DNA from 4 places in the Alteromonas sp. WD8-37 genome. Region 4 is predicted to be linked to each of the others. Evidence: predicted binding sites of a transcription regulator. Region 4 holds the regulator's gene; each other region holds the start of a gene.
What was found. Region 4 encodes sigma-54, which starts transcription at its own class of promoters, with help from an activator protein. Its sites were predicted from a motif close to GTTGGCACGNNNNTNGNNT; they were not measured.

Region 1: the regulator sigma-54 is predicted to act here: its motif matches at 2,077-2,095, upstream of ACTUJZ_RS04615 (exopolysaccharide biosynthesis protein).
Region 2: the regulator sigma-54 is predicted to act here: its motif matches at 1,472-1,490, upstream of ACTUJZ_RS14155 (PspA/IM30 family protein).
Region 3: the regulator sigma-54 is predicted to act here: its motif matches at 1,854-1,872, upstream of ACTUJZ_RS10270 (DUF4168 domain-containing protein).

The regions. Positions count from the first base shown of each region.
Region 1 is NZ_JBUZOV010000001.1:1,042,379-1,045,502, forward strand. It holds gene ACTUJZ_RS04610 (putative bifunctional diguanylate cyclase/phosphodiesterase) at 1-1,446, shown strand, start outside; gene ACTUJZ_RS04615 (exopolysaccharide biosynthesis protein) at 1,427-2,005, opposite strand; gene ACTUJZ_RS04620 (sigma-54-dependent transcriptional regulator) at 2,230-3,124, shown strand, end outside.
Region 2 is NZ_JBUZOV010000007.1:112,424-115,547, reverse strand. It holds gene ACTUJZ_RS14170 (DUF2333 family protein) at 1-38, opposite strand, end outside; gene ACTUJZ_RS14165 (hypothetical protein) at 149-490, opposite strand; gene ACTUJZ_RS14160 (PspC domain-containing protein) at 487-693, opposite strand; gene ACTUJZ_RS14155 (PspA/IM30 family protein) at 716-1,375, opposite strand; gene ACTUJZ_RS14150 (hypothetical protein) at 1,670-1,951, opposite strand; gene dusA (tRNA dihydrouridine(20/20a) synthase DusA) at 2,159-3,124, opposite strand, start outside.
Region 3 is NZ_JBUZOV010000003.1:281,766-284,889, reverse strand. It holds gene ACTUJZ_RS10275 (PHA/PHB synthase family protein) at 1-1,327, shown strand, start outside; gene ACTUJZ_RS10270 (DUF4168 domain-containing protein) at 1,397-1,795, opposite strand; gene phaR (polyhydroxyalkanoate synthesis repressor PhaR) at 2,038-2,457, shown strand; gene ACTUJZ_RS10260 (phasin family protein) at 2,620-3,124, shown strand, end outside.
Region 4 is NZ_JBUZOV010000002.1:227,087-230,210, forward strand. It holds gene rapZ (RNase adapter RapZ) at 1-220, opposite strand, end outside; gene ptsN (PTS IIA-like nitrogen regulatory protein PtsN) at 260-703, opposite strand; gene hpf (ribosome hibernation promoting factor) at 712-999, opposite strand; gene ACTUJZ_RS06455 (RNA polymerase factor sigma-54) at 1,036-2,514, opposite strand; gene lptB (LPS export ABC transporter ATP-binding protein) at 2,591-3,124, opposite strand, start outside.

The DNA.
Region 1 (3,124 bases), on a different contig from region 4:
GTGATTTGGCGCTCTGAAGATATGGCGCTGATTTCTGACCGGGTGATTAGCCGCTTATCGGTGGCGGCGTTTTTAACCTTTTGGTTGTCGGTGTGGACTGCGCTGATCATGTCTGCATTTATTGCCCGGCGATTTGAAAGTGCCAACCGCAACTTAGAAAAACTGGCGCTGATTGATAATCTCACACGCTTGTATAATCGCAACGCACTGCTGTCTGGGCTGGATCTAAGCGATAAACAAGGTGCATTGTTTTTTTTAGATCTTGACCGTTTTCGCGATATCAATGACGCACTGGGCCACGATATGGGTGACAAGCTGCTGCGGGCCTTTTCGCAGCGCCTGCGCCAGATCACCGATGAAGAGATGATGTTGTACCGGTATCGAAGCGATGAGTTTGTGGTGTGGATGCCCAAACTGCCCAGTGATGATGTGATGAGCCGGGCCTTTACCCTGTTATATGAATGCCGTGAGCCACTGAATATCGGTAAGAGTGCTTTTGAAATTGGCTGCAGCATCGGTGTGGCCTGTGTACCGGAGCATGGTCATCTGGTCGAAACCCTGGTGCAAAATGCAGAAAATGCGATGCTGCGGGCTAAGCGCATGCGCTTGGGGATCCAGGTGTATAACGAACGACTGGCTTATAACAGCACGGTAGAAGTCACATTGCGCAGTCAGCTGCGCTCGGCCTTACAACAAAAACAATTTGAGTTGTACTATCAGCCCAAGGTGGATCTGATCAACGGCGAGCTGGCCGGGGTAGAAGCAATGGTACGCTGGAACCACCCCGATGAAGGCGTACTGTCACCGGCGTACTTTATCGAGCTCATAGAACAAAGCGGCATTGTGCATGCCTTTACCCGCTATACGGTGGAAAACGCGGTGGCCCAAATCCGCGAGTGGGAAAACCAGGGAACCCCGTTACCGGTGGCGGTGAACCTGTCCGCCTATAATCTGATGGACAGTGCCTTTGTCCCCTTTGTCGAGCGGTTACTAACCACCAGCGGCATCACCCCTTCCCTGCTGGAATTTGAGCTAACCGAAAGTGCGACCATGGTGGATGTGGCAGTAAGCCAGCGCATGATTAATGCATTTAACCGCCTCGGCCTGAAAACCTCTATCGATGACTTCGGAACCGGCATGAGCTCGTTTGCCTACCTGCGCGAACTTAATGTGCATACCATCAAACTGGACCGGGCATTTATTACCAACGTCACCGACAACCATAAAGACGCAAAAATCGTTGAGGCCATGATTGCGCTGTGTCACAACCTGGACATCACAGTGGTGGCTGAAGGCATTGAACAGCAAAGCCAGGTGACTCTGCTACGTAATATGCAATGTAATATTGGCCAGGGGTATTTTTTTGGAAAACCCACCCCGGCCAGTGGGATTGATGCCCTGCTCAACGCACGTGATTCCGTACTGGTTAACTCGTTAACTCAATAATTTGCTGCGCGCCCATCACAAAGCCTAAAATGGCCAGCGATAAACCTAACAGGGCCACGGCACCATCATCGGTGGTCATGCCGATAGCCATGGTGAAAACCGCCAGGGCTGGGACCAAGCCAAGAAAAGGCACCAGCTCCAACGGCACCATCATCAAGCCACACAGCGCACAACTAATGGCAATCAGACTTCGAAAAAAAAACTGACGCATAAAAAACCAGCGTGGCATTAAAAATTTATCCACTCGGGTCACAATAGGTCTAAAGCTATCCACCCCACTATTCAGTGAGTCGCGGCTGATGCCTATATTGGTAATAGTATCGGGCAGCCAGGGGCTATTTCGGCCCAGTAAAACTTGCAGCGAAATGAGAAAAATAGTGATACCTGTCACCGTGGGGATGCCCGGGATGGCGCCGATAGGCGTGGAGCAGATGAACGCCGGCACGGCCAGCATAGGGCCAAACCCACGCTTTTGCATTACCGTCAGCAATTCTCCGAAGGTAATTTTTTCCTCATTATTATCATGTTGCATGCGACCGAGCAATTCATGCAAACTCATCGAGCGCTCTATAGCCATGCTTATCATCTACGCTTACCTGTTAAGTCACATTGTGACGACAATGTAATGTGTAGCTAAATATGTGCCATCAATGTTATTCTTAGAAAAATTGTTCTTATATCAGTCGATTACACATAAAAAATTTGATAGTCGTGTGATCCTACCAAGCCGATAACCTGTAGTTTATTTATTGGCAATGTATTTACAGCAAGGGAAACAATCTGGTGTTAACTGTTTTACTCGTTGACGACGATCCTGAATTTACTGATGTCGCCTGTACTATCATTGAATTTCTTGGTCACGAAGTACTGACCGCCGCCAATCTGGCCGAGGCTCGTGACTGGCTAACTAAAGAAAGTTTTGACCACATCCTGCTTGATTTTATGCTGCCCGATGGCAGTGGTGTCCATTTATTTGACGAGCTAGATGCGCTGGGCAAACGCCCCCGGGTCACGTTGATCACTGGCCACCCTTCGGTTCGCGGTATTATCAAAGGCCTTTGCGGGCCGAATATTGATTATCTGGTCAAGCCTATTCAGCGCGAAGAAATTGAAGCGGTGCTGACCGGCAAAACCGAAAACCAGAGCAAAAAATCTGGCTCAAACATCAAGCGTTACTTTGGCCATTTAATTGGTGAATCAGCGCCGATGAAAGAGTTGTATAAGCTGATTGAACGGGTCAGCCGAACCAGTGCCAACGTAATGCTGCTGGGCGAAAGTGGTGTGGGCAAAGAAGTGGTGGCAGAAGCCATTCATGCAGCCTCCGATGTAGAAGGCCCTTATATTGCTACCAACTGCGGTGCGTTTTCAAAGGAGCTAATCGGCAGCGAGCTGTTTGGTCACGAAAAAGGCGCCTTTACCGGGGCGGTGGGTCGTAAAACCGGGGTATTTGAACAAGCCGAAAACGGCACGCTGTTTTTAGACGAAATCACCGAAATGCCCATTGATATGCAGCCTAATTTGCTGCGGGTATTAGAAAACAAGGTAGTTATTCGAGTTGGCGGTACCAAGGCCATTCCGATTAATTGCCGTGTAGTATCGGCCACTAACCGTTCCATGGAAGCCATCGCCCAAAGCAAGGTGTTGCGCGAGGATATTTATTTTCGCTTAGCGGTATTCC
Region 2 (3,124 bases), on a different contig from region 4:
GCTGCTCCAATGCGCTTGGCGCTTAAATGCTGTTTAATATTCAATGTTTGTATTCCTTGTGATTGCTGCTGCCGATGCCCTATGGCAGGGCATAATCTGCTTGGTACGGATTATGCCCGGGGATTGTTTACCCAGCGCCTGGGTGGTGTTACTGCTGACTGCTTTGGGGTGCACCGCGCGATGCACGCACCAGCAGCCAGACCACCAGTACAGTGAGCACGATGGGCCAGGCAAGGCCCAGCCCGAACACCACCAGTGCCGCCACGGCTGCTGCGATGGCAAGTAGTACTGTGCCTACGACGCTGATCGCCACTATAAAGCCTACAACTACAAACACAACTGCCAGAAGCAAAAATATCAGTAAGTTATCCAGCGGCGCTAGCATATGGTCACCAAACTGAAAGGAAATATGAAACCATTCATCCAGCCCGCACCCCAGCGCTGCCGCCAGGGTCAGGCCAATGATCACAGCCAGAATAAAGTTTTTCATCGGCGGGATCCGGGCAATAAGATCACCGCAGCCAGATACGCCAGCAGAGTCACGCCCGGCAACATAACCAGCGCGATCACGGCGGCTATGCGCACCCACAGGGCATCAACATTCAGCCAGCGGGCCAAACCGGCACAGACGCCGCTGATCACAGAGGTGGATAAATCGCGCACAATACGTTGTCTGGAATCAAAAGACTTCATAATCTACTCCTGCTAAAAAGACTTAGGCCACGTGCCGGGCTTTAAGTTTGGCCAATTCCTGCTCGACCGATGCTTCTCGGGCCAGCTCGGCGAACTGCACGTTCAGTGAAGCGTCAGTTCCCATATACTGGCTGTCAGCCTGCGCCTCCAGGCGCTCGATCCGCTGTTGGTAGGCATCAAAGCGGGCCTGGGCCTGCTGGGTATGCACAGTATGCTCGGTGGTGCGCGCTTTCAGCCGGGTCAATGCTACCTGTTCGCGGCTGGCTAACTGACGGGCTTTGGCCATCGCTTCACTGCGTTTTTGTTGCAGCTGGCTAAGGTCAGTATCCAGCACCGCCAACTGGCCGGCATGATGGGTATGTTGCTGGCGCAATTGCTCGTAGCGCTGTGACAAACCAAGTTTATGGGCCAGTGCTGAGCGGGCCAGTGCTTCGTTATGGTGACTTAGCGCCAACTCGGCTTTTTCCTGCCAGCGCTGCATTTGCGTGGTGAGATTGCGTTGCTGCCGGCTGATATGTTTTTGTTCAGCCAGGTGCTGAGCACAAACCGTGCGGCCTTCCGCCAGCGCCTCATCAATTTGCTGCATCATCAATTGCACCAGCTTATGCGGATCTTGCGCGCGGTCCACCATGCTGTGCAGATTGGCATGAATAATATCGCTGATACGGGTTAACACATTCATTCTGTTCTCCTGATAAAATCCTGGCCTGGCAAGCCGGCTTGGTGTCAGTACTCTTACCCGGCGGACCGGGGGAAAACTGCCTCTACCCTTTGGGTATTACAAATGGCGTACCAAAATTTAATACGTTGTTATTTATGACTTTTTTGTTTTTTCAGTCGCGGCGCATTAACAACCTTGAGAAGCCTTGGTCAATTTGACCAATCTTTTTCGCTGTTTTGACCACCGTGTTATGGCAGGCACAAAAAAGCAGCGCCGAGGCGCTGCAAAAGGTGTTTCAGGGAGCAACAAAGAAGATTATTGAACAGCGGTTTCGACCTCGCCGGCGGTATCACGCGAGGCGGTCAAATCGGTCACACTGATCTTGCCAGTGCGGGTTTCGCTATCCACCGGCTGGAAAAAATACACCGTGTTGGCGATGGCCTGGTCGAGTTCGGCTTTTAATTCATAGGTGGTGGCAGCGGCAAGCTGGCTCACCATATTTTCAACAGCCTGTTCGATGGGTAACTGCTGGGCAGAGACCGGGGTGGCAACAAGGGCGGCGGCAAAAAGACTGGAAACAACAACTGGCGCTTTCATACTAGGGTTCCTTAATTTAATCAGAGGCGGCCTGTCGGTCGCGTTTACGCTTGGCTTTTAACCTATTGCGAAGCGCGTGCCAGTCGCTGAAAAAATCGAAAAACCCTTTTATTTCATACCGATAAAAAAATCGCGCTGGCCTACGAACAGACCGCGCGATATATGCCAGATTAAATTTTAGTCATATTGACGATGTAAGTAGCCGAATTAACCAACTTGCTGCTGGTTAAAGCTACGCACCTCCCGTTGAGCGTCTTCCACCGCAGCCAGCGCATTGATCAATAAATCCGGGTCAGGGTTTTTACCGGTGCCGTTCTGGCTGAGATAACGGCGCCAGATACGGCCGCCGGCCTGGCCGGCATATAACCCCAGCATATGCCGGGCGGCATGCCAGGGCTTAAAGCCCGGATCGGTTTGCTGACTGATGTAGCTTTGCATGGCCAGCACAATATCGCGACGGCTTAATGTGGATGGCGCAGCGCCAGCCACCTGGGTGTCCACCTGGGTCATGATAAACGGATTGGCATATACCTCACGGCCCATCATCACTCCATCGACCTCAACCAGTTGGGTGGCTACATCGTCAAAGGTTTTGATCCCGCCATTAATGCTAATGTGTAAGTCTGGTCGGGCAGCTTTTAACTGATGCACCCGTGCATAGTTAAGCGGCGGCACTTCGCGGTTTTCTTTGGGGCTTAATCCTTGCAGCCAGGCTTTGCGCGCGTGCACGATAAATGTATCGCAGCCAGCATCGGCCACCACCTCGATAAAATGCGAAAAATCGGCGTATTCATCCATATCATCAATGCCAATCCGGCATTTAACGGTTACCGGAATATCCACCACTGCCTGCATGGCTTTGATACAGGCAGCCACCTCTTCGGGCCGGGCCATCAGGCTGGCGCCAAAGCTGCCGTTTTTAACCCGATCCGATGGGCAACCTACATTGATGTTGACCTCATCATACCCACGCGCCTGCGCCATTTCGGCACAGCGGGCCATATCCGCTGGATCGCAGCCGCCCAGTTGCAGTGCCAGCGGGTGCTCCTCATCGTTATAGGCCAGGTAATCGCCCTTCCCGTAAATCAGTGCCCCGGTGGTCACCATTTCGGTATACAGCAGGGCATGGCGCGACATCAGCCGCAAAAAGTAGCGGCAATGGCGGTCGGTCCA
Region 3 (3,124 bases), on a different contig from region 4:
GCGGCAGTATTTAAATTCTCTGTCACCGTCGAATTATTTGTTATCCAACCCGGAAGTGTGCGAAGAAATTCTTAAAACCAACGGCCAGAGCATGGTCAAAGGGCTGGAAAATTTTTTACGCGATCTGGAACAAAGCCCGCTGGAGGCGTTTCGGGTGACCCAGACCGACCGCGATGCCTTCACCGTGGGCGAAAATCTGGCGACTACCCCCGGCCAGGTGATTTTTCAAAATGAGCTAATGCAGCTGATCCACTATACCCCGGCAGGCAAACAGCAATATGCGCGGCCGGTATTGTTTGTGCCGCCCTTTATCAATAAATACTACATCCTTGATCTGAATAAGAAAAAATCAGTGGTTAAAGGCTTGCTGGATGAAGGCTACGCGGTGTTTATGATCTCCTGGGTCAACCCGGATGCCAGTCTGGCCAGGCATGATTTTGTCAGCTATATGCGTCATGGCCCGTTAGCAGCGATGGATGTGGTGCAGGCGGTCACCGGTCAGGATAAGATCAACATGGTTGGATTTTGTGTGGGCGGCACATTGCTAAGTATGACCGCTGCCTATCTGCGCGCCCGCCAGGATGAGCGCATCGGCTCACTGACCCTGCTGACCACCCTGCTGGATTTTAGCGAGCAGGGCGAAGTTGGTAACTACCTGACCGAAGAAAGTGTCGCCATGATGGAGAATCATGCTGATCTTAAAGGGATCTATGATGGCCGGATATTGGGCTTAAGCTTTTCGCTGTTGCGGGAAAACAATCTGTTCTGGTCGTACTTTATCAATAATTATCTTAAAGGCCAGGACCCAGCTCCGTTTGATATTTTGTACTGGAATAGCGATCCCACCAACATCACCGCAGCCTGTTTTAAACAGTATCTGCGCCATACCTACATGAACAATACGCTTAAGGTACCCGGTGGCATACGCATCGACGGAACAGCGGTCGATCTGCGTAAAATCGACATGCCCGTGTATTTTCTTGCCACTGTGGCCGATCATATTGTGCTGTGGCAGGGGGCGTATCAGGGCACGCAATTAGTGAAAGGGCCGAAGCGGTTTGTGTTGGCGGGTTCCGGGCATCTGGCCGGGGTTATCAACCCTGAGCAAGGCGGCAAATACCCGCACTGGGTCAACGATGCGCTGCCCGACGATGCGCAGCAATGGTTTGCCGAAGCCACCGAAAAACCGGGCTCATGGTGGCGCGACTGGTACAGTTGGATGCAGGATCAGGATGCCACCAAGGTGAGCGCGGTGAGGCCCGGCAGCCATACTGATTATCCGGCCATTGAACCTGCGCCGGGCAGATACGTGCAAAAACAATTATAGCCAGACACAAAAAAGGCAGCCTCGGCTGCCTTTTTGTCGCGGCGAAGAGTTCGCCAGAAGATAAGCTAATTAGCTGTTTTCCTGCTGCTGTTCACGGGCAATGGTTAACACGCGTTCACGCAGTTGCTCATCGGTTTGCACTTTTTGTGCGATAGTGGTGTATTTTTCCACTGTCAGGCCGGTCTTTTCGATTTCGCTCACCATTTCAGACTGCGCCTGCTTTTGAATTTCCTGCGCTTTTTCCGGGCTTTCCACTTGCTTAAATTGTGGATCGTATTTGTTGGCTACATTACTTACCGCTTCCATTGCCATGGTAAATTTGAGCAAAGTAGCATCGTCGTAACTGGCTGATTGCTGCTGCGACTGCTGCTCAAGTCCCTGGTTAGAGGCTTGTTGCGCCGTGGCAGTAAAAGAAGCACAGGATGCAATAACAGCGCTTGCGGCGATTGTTTTAACAAATTTGTTCATACTTTGACTCCAGGTCAGTAGTTAATTTGCCCCTGGTCGAGGGCGCGCATCATGATAGAAGCCAGATTCGTACCAACTTCGGTTCGGGCTCAACAAATCATAGGGTTATCATTTAGTGGCACGCTAACATAGGATCCAGGGCCGACAAAAGTGTTGGTTATTTCACACACAATTGCGCCCCGCTTGCTCATTATGACGGTTATGGGTACTCTGAAGATCCTTTGTTGTGCTGGGCAAACTGTATGATCACCATCAAAAAATACCCCAATCGCCGGCTATACGACACTGCCCAGAGCCAGTATGTCAATCTTGAGTACATCAAATCGCTGATCAGCGACAGAAAAGACTTTGTGGTGGTGGACTCAAAAACCGATGCCGATCTGACCAAATCCATTTTATTGCAAATAATCAGTGAGTCAGAAACCAACGACAACCAGTCGCTGCTGACCAACTCGTTGCTCAAACAACTGATTCGGTATTACGACACCGACATGCAGGATTTTGTCCGTGCCTACCTGGAGCAAAGCCTGCTGCATGTAATGGAGCAGCAAGACCAGATGCAGGGCCTGATGAAAAACCTGATAGACAACCATCCTATGTCAGTGTTTGGCAAAATCATGGAAGACAACATGCACCTGTGGACAGGTAAAGGGAAAAAGTAACTAGTGAAGCATTGCTGCATAAAAAAATTGGTTGTCAGATAAAAAAGATATAAAAACAAATGCTGCTTTGCAGCAAATTGCATTGACCCCCTCCCCTTCCCTGTATACTATTTAACCACCATGCTGCAGCGCAGCATACTTATCTTGGTACAGGAGATTTTCATGTTTGGTCTTTTTTCTGCTTCACTAAAAGATGCTGACCAGCCGATGCAGGCGTGGTTTTCGCTGCATACTCAGGCTGCTGAGCAATTCGCTCGCCAACAATCTGAACTGGTCGCCGGCATGCTGTCCGATTCAATGAAATATGTTGAAGCGGTCAGTGTGGACCCCGAGTTCAAAAACATTATGGCGGCAAATTCTGAATACGCGGCTTCATTGCGCGAGCGGCTGGCCAGTTCATCGAAAGATGCCTGCCAGACCATCGCCCAGTTTCAGCAGCAGGCCACCGGCTTATTTTCACAGGGCATGCAGCAGTCAGCCGTTACGCCGTTTGCCCCTGCGTCCGCCCGTGCCAGTACCGAGGCCACTAGCGGTGAGGTAAAAGCGGCTAGCGCTGAGGCAAAGACCCCTAGCGCCCAGACTAACGCTGCACGCAAAAGTGCCAGCGACACAGCTAAAAAACCCAGCAGTAAGACCAGAACAAAGCCAGCCGCCAAGGCCAGCTCGA
Region 4 (3,124 bases):
AATAATCGAGGATTTCCACCAGTTCATTGGGATCTTTGGGCAGGTTACGCACATCAATGCTGACCGCGACCTGATCATATTCTTCAGACACCGAATGGGTCAGCGCAGGCAATAAATTGACCGGGATATTATCGACACAGTAATAGCCTAAATCTTCCAGCGCCCGCAGCGCCACCGATTTACCTGAACCAGAACGGCCACTGATGATGATAAGTTTCAACGCGTGTCTCCCTGCCGTATGCAACTAGGATGCTGTGATTTATTGTAGTGCTGTGACTATATCATCACTGGTGGCAGCGCGGCGAATGGCTTTTACGGTTTCTTTATCATTTAGTTTACCGGCCACCATGGCCAGCGTTTGCAGATGTCCTTCGGTTTGTTCTTCAGGAACCAGCAGGGTAAAAAAGATATCCACCGGCTTATTGTCGATGGCATCAAAGTCGATGGCTGGCTCACTGGTTACCACAATGGCGATAACGCGGTCTAAGCCTGGCAGGCGGCCGTGGGGCAGGGCAATACCATTACCGATGCCGGTGCTACCCATGCGCTCACGGTTGAGCAAACTGGAGAGCACAGTACCTTGCTCGATCTCAGGATTGTTCTGGGCAGCGATGTCGCTGATGATCTCCAGAATCCGTTTCTTACTATTGCACTGGACCGCACATTTTGTGCGGTCCAGGCTGACAAGGGTTTGAATATCCATACCAGACATTAGTGTTTTTTCAGTTTTTCCTTATGCTTGATAACCTGGCGGTCGAGCTTATCAATCATACTGTCAATGGCGGCATACATATCCGTATTCTCGGACGATGCAAATACCTCTGCACCGCTTAAATGAACCGTAGCTTCAGCTTTTTGTGTCAATTTTTCAACATTCAAAATGACATGCACATTAGAAATGTGGTCAAAATGGCGTTCCAGCTTACTAAATTTTGAATCGACATAGTTACGCAAAGAATCAGTGATCTCAACATGATGACCAGTAAGGTTTATTTGCATATTTCGTCTTCCTTATTGTGAAGCTCGCCTTTACTGCTAGATAAGGCTCTTGCGTTGGTTAGACGGGGGAATCGATAACGACTCCCGGTATTTTGCAATTGTCCGCCGGGCAACTTTAATGCCTTGCTCGGCCAACAATGTCGCAATTTTGCTGTCGCTTAACGGTTTGCTGGGGGTCTCAGCGGCCACCAGTTTTTTGATTAAAGCACGAATCGCAGTGGAAGAACATTCCCCGCCGGATTCTGTAGCTACATGGCTGGAGAAAAAGTACTTCAGCTCAAAAATACCGCGCGGCGTGTGCATGTATTTTTGCGTGGTAACACGTGAAATGGTGGACTCGTGCATATCGACCATCTCGGCCACATCATTAAGCACCATTGGCTTCATCATTTCCGGGCCGTGCTCAAAAAACGCCATCTGCTGCTGCACAATACAATTGGCCACTTTCAAAAGGGTTTCATTGCGCGATTCTAAGCTTTTGATAAACCACTTGGCTTCCTGCATATGCGAACGAATAAACTGCGAGTCGCTGCTATTACGCGCGCGCCGGCTCATTGCGGCATATTGCTGATTTACACTTAATTTGGGCAGGCTGTCCGGGTTTAGTTCCACATTCCAGCGCCCATTTTTTTTGCTTACTGACACATCGGGAATGACATATTCAGGCTCTTTGGTCACCAGCGCGCTACCCGGGCGTGGATTTAGGGTTTGCAGCAACCGCATGGCTTCACGCAACTGGTCTTCTTTCAAACGGGTCTTGCGCATCAGGGTACGGTAATCTTTGCTGCCTAATAAATCCGAATATTCCTGCAGTAGCATGGTGGCTTCGGCTACCCATGGGGTGTCTGGAGCAAACTGCTTTAATTGCACCAGCAGACATTCCTGCGGCGTACGTGAGCCAGAGCCAATGGGGTCAAACATCTGAATGCGTTTAAGCACACATTCCACCTCATCGGCTTCCACCAGCTCTTCCATGTCTTCATCGTTGACGCTTTGTAGAATGTCGTCAACAGTCACGGTCAGGTAACCCGACTCGTCAATGGAGTCGATGATAGCGGTGGCAATCGCCCGGTCGGTGTCTGAAAAATGGGTCAGACGCATCTGCCACAGCAGGTGGTCCTGAATATTTTCGGTGGTTTCGCCCTGAAACACTTGGTCTTCATCATTACTGGGGCCGGGCGCAGGCGCCGACGAGGCCGAATAGTATTCGTCCCAGGTGCTGTCGATGGGCAACTCATCAGGTAAATCGTTTTTTTCCAGCGCTTCGCCAGAGTCTAAATTGTCTGACGTACTGGCGGTGGCATCGGCCCCGTCACTGTCGCTATCGAGGTTATTCTTTTCGCTGACCTCGTTATCGCCAGACTCATCCACTTCCAGTAACGGATTGGAATCAAGCGCTTCCTGAATTTCCTGTTGCAGATCCAACGTCGACAGTTGCAACAACTTGATAGCCTGCTGCAATTGCGGCGTCATGGTTAACTGTTGACTAAATTTTAGCTGTAAAGATGGTTTCATCTACGTCTTATTTAAAATTCTGGTACGCGTTTACAAAAAAGGTGACAGATGCGGCTAACAACAGTGTTTGCTTAAACTATAGCCTGAATTGTTCACCCAGGTATACATCCCGTACTTTCTGGTTGCTTAATACTTGTTCAGCACTGCCCTGGGCAATTAGCTCACCATGACTAACGATATACGCTTCTTCACAGACATCGAGGGTTTCGCGCACATTATGATCAGTGATCAAAATACCGATACCGCGGTCACGCAAATGCTGAATAATTTTTTTAATGTCGTTTACTGATATAGGGTCAACACCGGCAAAGGGTTCATCCAGTAAGATAAACTGTGGGTCGGCGGCCAGCGCGCGGGCAATCTCTACCCGGCGTCGCTCCCCGCCTGACAAACTCATCCCTGTACTATTACGTATATGGTTGATATTGAATTCATCAAGTAGCGCATCGGCTTCTTCTTCACGTTTGTCGGCCGACAAATCTTTACGGGTTTCCAAAATGGCCATGATATTTTCAAGCACGGTCAGTTTGCGAAAAATCGACGCTTCCTGCGGCAGATACCCAATACCCTTGCGAGCGCGTTCGTGCATCGGCTGGTGAGTCAGCTCATG